One region of the Paenibacillus sp. P2(2022) genome, then DNA from elsewhere that is predicted to be linked to it. Evidence: predicted binding sites of a transcription regulator. Region 1 holds the regulator's gene; the other holds the start of a gene.
The links. The regulator Rex, encoded in region 1, represses fermentation and respiration genes when NADH is low (regulators of the CRP and FNR family bind a similar motif). The targets are predictions, from matches to a motif close to TTGTGAAATATTTCACAA.
Positions count from the first base shown of each region.

Region 1 (3,217 bases):
ATTCCGTAGTAAATCATTGCAATTTTATGCGGTGCCCGTCGATGTGAGCCGCCAGTTGAAAGAAATGTTTTTTGACAAAAAAAGAAGTATTATTCTGACATCTGCTACTTTATCGGTAGATAAATCGTTTCAGTACATGACCGATCAACTCGGCTTGCAGGAGGCCGCAGATCAAGGACGATTAATGACGTCACAGCTCCCATCACCCTTTAATTACAGGGATCAGGTGTTGCTGGTCATTCCGCGAGATTTTCCGAGTGTGAAGGGCAGTGTAGGAGATGCACATTTTGTAGAGATGCTCGTTAGCTCTCTAGGAGCGACTGCCCAGGCGACGCGGGGGAGAATGCTCGTTCTGTTTACTTCCTATCGGATGCTCCGGCAAGTGTATGAGCCGCTCAAAGAGGCGTTAGCGTCCAGCGATATTACCGTGTTAGGACAAGGTGTGGACAGTGGGAGTCGCAGCAAGCTAACCCGCCGTTTTCAGGAAGCGAAAGCTTCTGTATTGCTGGGAACCAGTAGCTTCTGGGAAGGCGTCGATATTCCAGGGAAAGCTTTGACTTGTCTGGCTATCGTTCGCTTGCCGTTTCAACCGCCTAACCACCCGTTACTGGAGGCCAAAAGCGAGTTGCTCCAGCAGCAGAAGAAGAATCCATTTATGAAGCTGTCTGTACCACAAGCAGTTATTCGCTTCAAACAGGGTTTTGGGCGATTGGTACGTACAGCGAGCGACCACGGAGTCGTCATCGTTTACGATACGCGTGTGATCGAATCCTATTATGGAAAGCACTTTTTGTACTCGTTACCGGGACCAAAAATGGAGCATATGCCATCGGAGCAAATGGTGCCCCGCATCGCCGAATGGCTCCAATCCGCCCCGGAGACAGAGGCACAACGGACGGACACTTAAAGTCCGTTACAATTAGGGGGAGCAAGTATGAAATCAGATAAAATTTCAGAGGCTGTCGTACGGAGATTACCCGTATATTTACGTTATCTGAATGCACTGCACAAACGGGAGGTGGCTACGGTCTCTTCTCAAGAGCTGGGACAGAGGTTAGATTTGAATCCGGCCCAAATTCGTAAAGATCTTGCCTATTTTGGCGATTTTGGTCGGAAGGGCATCGGTTACGATGTTTCTTATCTAATTGAGAAAATACGCCATATCCTGAAAATCGACCAGCAAATTAATGTAGTATTGGTCGGAGCAGGTAATCTGGGTCAAGCCCTATCGAACTATAATGCTTATTTAAAAGACAATATGAAGATTGTGGCGGTTTTTGATGCGTTCCCGGATAAGGTTGGGACCAGAATCAATACTTTGGTCGTACAGCCGATGGATGAACTGGAAGCGACTGTGAAAGAAAAAAATATACGAATCGGGATTATTACTGTACCTGATTTTGAGGCACAGCACGTAGCTGATAGGCTGATTGAGAGTGGAATTGGAGCGATTTTGAACTTTGCACCTATCATTCTCAAGGCACCGGCTAACATTCGGATACATGCCACAGACTTTACAACTGATTTGCTTAGCCTCGCTTATTATCTGGAGGACGGAAAGGAAGAAGCACAATATGACAGTGAATAAATGGATGATTAAAAACGGCTCGTTTGCCGTGAATGGACCCGAGGCTGGGGTAATCCATGGTTTTATGATTGTGGAGGATAGCCGTATTACTTACATTGGCGAGACTTTGCCTGCGGGTGAGGAAGAGACAGAAGCAATCGACGGCAAGGGGTTATTGTTTTTACCTGGTCTGATCAATACTCATGGTCATGCGGCGATGTCTCTGCTGCGAGGGTATGGAGATGATTTGGCACTTCAAGTGTGGCTTCAGGAAAAAATGTGGCCTATGGAAGCCAAGTTTACATCTACGGATGTGTACTGGGGAACTTCTTTGTCAGTGCTGGAAATGCTGAAAGGTGGAACCACGACTTTCCTGGATATGTACGATCATATGGATGAGGTGGCTCGTGTAGCTGAAGAGTCGGGCATTCGTGCAAGCTTGATGCGTGGAGCCATTGGACTCTGTTCAGAAGAAGAACAGCGGATCAAGCTAGCTGAGGCCGTGACTTTTGCGCGTAACTGGCATGGAAAAGCAGACGGACGTATCACAACAATGATGTCTCCTCATGCCCCATACACATGCCCGCCTGCGTTTATTGAGAAATTTGTTCAAGCAGCACATGATCTCGATTTACCATTGCATACGCACATGTCCGAGACGATCGCCGAAGTTGAACAAAACGTACGCGACTACGGCTTGCGTCCAGTTGCACACTTAGATAAGCTTGGCTTTTTCTCCCGTCCTTCACTTGTTGCCCACGGCGTTCACTTGAACGACGAAGAAATAGCTTTGTTAGCGGAACGAGGTGTGGCGGTATCGCATAATCCAGGCAGCAACTTGAAGCTGGCAAGTGGTGTAGCTAGAGTGCCTGAATTGCTGCGTGCAGGAGTTACTGTTTCACTCGGAACAGATGGTCCTGCCAGCAATAATAACCTGGATATGTTCGAGGAAATGCGTCTGGCGGCACTCATTCACAAGGGAGTATCTGGCGACCCAACGGCAGTTCCTGCAAATGAAGCACTACGTCTGGCAACAGAGTATGGTGCAAAGTCGATTGGTTTAAAAGAGGTAGGAGCGCTGGCAGCAGGCAATAAGGCTGACTTTATCGCGCTAGATCTGGATCAGGCCCATTTCTTGCCGCGTACAGATCTTATTTCTCATGCCGTATACTCTGCAAGTGCCAAAGACGTGGCTCATGTGTGGGTAGACGGTCGTCAGGTTGTGAAAAATGGCGAATGCCTGACGATGGACGAGGAACGTATCAAACATGAGGCACAAGCCGCCTTTGAAGGGCTGCTGTCGCGCTAATTTAGGTGTCACATCCCCTTAGAGAGGAAGCACAGGTTTGAAAAATAAGAAGAAATGGATAGCGGTCGCCATTTTGGCCGTAATACTGATCCTGGTCAGCATTTTCTGGTATTATTCGTATGTTACTCAAGACCAGGTGGCTGAGAAAAATGCCGCTATCATGAAGGCCAAGCAATCAGGTGGTCTGGTTAGCACGACTCAGACATGGAAGTCTGTGTGGGATCAGATATATTGGGTAGTTCAAGGAAAAAACGCACAGAATGAAAATATAATGGTATGGGTTCCTTTTCAAAAAATGGAGGGGAAACCTAACATACCTGCGGCAGATCCAAGCGGTGTTC
Region 1 covers NZ_JAKWFI010000001.1:1,021,646-1,024,862, forward strand. The annotation lists gene dinG (ATP-dependent DNA helicase DinG) at 1-907, shown strand, start outside; gene MMB75_RS04460 (redox-sensing transcriptional repressor Rex) at 935-1,588, shown strand; gene MMB75_RS04465 (amidohydrolase) at 1,575-2,876, shown strand; gene MMB75_RS04470 (cell wall elongation regulator TseB-like domain-containing protein) at 2,914-3,217, shown strand, end outside.

Region 2 (3,217 bases), 860 kb from region 1:
TGGTGAACCGATCCAAAAAGCGAAAGTATTGGTGCTGGAGGATGCACGTATTGCTCCTGCAGAGACGAATGAGGCTGGAGAATTTACGTTGGACGTGCTGGAAGGAACATACACATTGTCCATCGCAGCCGAAAATTACTATAGTGACAGTATTTCCGTTACGGCTCCTCCAAACGGCAGTGTAGAAGCGAATGTCACGTTGAAGCCTTTCATCGGTTTTCAAGGAGGCATCGCCTATGATGACGGTACAGGAGAAAATGCCAGAGCCTTTAACGCGGCAGGCAATTCATGGGCAGTGAGAATGACACCTGAGTCGGAAGTGGCACAGGTGACAGGAGCATCACTGTTGTTCTGGAACTCTGCTTTCCCGAATCCGGGAGGAACAGCATTCCAATATTCTGTCTATGACGCCTCCGGTGCAGCAGGAGCACCTGGACGTCTATTGGCTGGTCCATTCGACGGAACAGCTGTACGGGATGAGACACAATGGACGACGGTACAGCTTCCAGAGCCGGTGACGGTTCAAGGCGATTTCTATATTGTATATACACAGTCTGCGGTAGGCACACAGTCGCCGGGCCTTGCTACAGATGAAAACAGCCCCAATGCGCTTCGTAGCTGGCAAGGTGTAAGCGGCACATGGAGCCAATCCCCTGAAGAGGAAGGGAACTACATGATCCGGGCGATCGTCAGATATCCGGTCAACGCTCCAACGATTACAACTCCTACGAAGGCAACGTATACGCAGGAGGATACGATTACCGTAACAGGAACTTCTCCGGCAGAAGGGGCTGATATTCAGCTCTTTAACGGCAAAGAGTTGGCTGGCACAACGAAAGTGAAGGATCGTCAGTTCAGTTTGGCGGTCGATCTTCAGCCAGGTGCTAATCCGCTAAGTGTTCAAGCAGCGGTATACGGCAAAGTAACGGATCGTTCCGAGCCGGTGGTTGTAACGCTCGATCAGACTAAACCGGGTCTGATCCTGACTTCGCCTGGTGAGGGAGCACGTACGAACGCAGGTGTGGTCAGTGTAACCGGTACGGTGTATGACGAGTTCCTCAGTGAATTGACGATTAACGGCGAGCCTGCTGAATTCGGAAGCGACGGCAGCTTTAACAAACGTTTGCTTATCAACGAAGGTGAAAACCAAATTACGGTAACGGCCAAAGATCTTGCCGAAAACGAAACGAGTGTTACACGCTCGGTGTATGTCGATACAGCGCTGCCGAAACTTGAAAATATTAGTCCTGCTGAGGATGTACGTATCACTCCAGGGCAGCCGGTACGGGTATCTTTTGACAGTGCATCTGGTTTGGAGGCATCCTTCCATGTGGAGTTGCCCTTTAACCTGTCCACTTTGGCCCGTAATGAAATTCCATTAAATGAAACTTCATCAGGTCACTATGAAGGTATTTATCTCACTTCATCTTCTCTGAACCTGGAAGGCGGAGTCATCGTGATCCGGGTAAGGGATGCAGCGGGGAATGAAGTGGAAACGGAGGCGCCGGGAAGATTGTATGTAACCCATAGTGGAGGAGAGGGCCCTGGTCCGAATCCACCTACATCGAATGAAAAGCCGGTAGCTATTATCCAGGCGAATGACTCAGCCAAGAAGAACAAAAATGTACAATTTAACGCCAAAGCCTCCCGTGATGCAGATGGTGAGATCGTCAGCTACAGTTGGAATTTTGGCGATGGCGATACGGCGGTTGGTTCGAAAGTGAAGCATAAATTCACCACAGCCGGAACGTATACCGTGGAGCTAACAGTGACGGATAATGACGGCGCAAACGGTAAGGCAGTGCACACCATCACGATCCGTTAACAGCAAGTAAGAGCAGGGGATAGAAGATTTTTTAGAATGCAATGCAGGCCCACAGCAAGCCACTGTTAATAGAGGCTGCTGTGGGCCTTTTTGAATTTGTCCAACAGTTCAGGAAGCGATACAATGAATAGTACTCTATAAAGTGAATCGTTTCACAATAATATTTTTTAGCAGGAGAGGATCATATGATTCATTTGGAAAAAGAAAGCGGACGTATCCGTCTTGTACTCGATGCCTATTTTATGGGAGAAGATATCGTTGTGCTCATATCAGGCGGTGATCAGCCTCACTTGGGGACGATTACAGCAGGGGCTAGGCTTGAGCCGATTCAAACCGTGCAATTGCAAAATCACAAGGAATTTTATATTACTGAAGAAATTGCAGTTCGCTTGCGTAAAGAGTTTGCGGGTAACTTCGCCATTTGCTGCGGGACGCATTTGGATCATGCAACCAAGGACGAAATCCGAATGTTGACAGACATGGCTATACAAATGGGAAAAGAGCTCATTGAAGAACTTAATCAAGTACGCTTGTAGGGACCTTTTTAAGTGAACTCCTGAAAGAGTAGATTGCGATAGGGATATTTACTAAAGGGATACTTAAAGAGCAATGCAAATCCATTATCCTCAATGTCTACAGATTTTAGCGCAGAGGATGGAATTAAACTACGGATCATTACCTGAACTGCACGCTGGTCTTGCCTGTTGATCGCTTTGGCTAAGGCAGAAGCAAAGCATTCATTGCGTGCCAATTCGCGATACAGCGGAAAAACGGCTTTGGCAATGGCGCGATGAACCTTCGGTTCAAATGTAAACTGCACCATCCCGGGTGGAATCGTCGTACCGTTCGTATAATAAAGCATTGGTGGCTGAGCTAAAAAGGAAACAAAGTAGCCGATCCCATTCGTGCCTAAGCCTTGCTTGGCGGCAAATGGCGCTACTGAGCAGAGAAGGGATTTCATCCGATCCAAATTACCCTGAACGACAGCTCGTGACCATTGGACGGCAAAAGCACGTCGGGTCGCAATAGCTTTGTAAAATGGCAGCATGGCGGCGGATATTTTCCGAAGTGTCTCTGCATGTAAACGTTGGTGAGGCGAGCCCTTTCTGCGGGATGTTCCACGATATAACATAGCTCCGTCCTCCTTGGCAGGATGCTCTCATGGAGCGCAATTTATCTGTAATAGGTACAATACTGTATGCCCGGTTATCTCAAAAAGTGCTAAGATGCTATGCTGCTACTTTTTAACGTTCTAATTTGAAAAATTGAAATAAGTACTGTCCTGATTTGTAAGATTGTGGTACCCTAGAACTTATATATTGTTATTATAATTATTGGAGTTGAATTAAACAGATGAGTGACTTGTACAAGGAGCCTCGATCTTCCGATCCC
Region 2 covers NZ_JAKWFI010000001.1:159,894-163,110, forward strand. The annotation lists gene MMB75_RS00685 (S8 family serine peptidase) at 1-1,825, shown strand, start outside; gene lpdD (prenylated flavin chaperone LpdD) at 2,011-2,361, shown strand; gene MMB75_RS00695 (hypothetical protein) at 2,370-2,957, opposite strand; gene MMB75_RS00700 (DUF4190 domain-containing protein) at 3,179-3,217, shown strand, end outside.
Region 2: lpdD (prenylated flavin chaperone LpdD) is a predicted target of Rex. The motif match lies at 1,966-1,983, and genes of this name have one in related genera.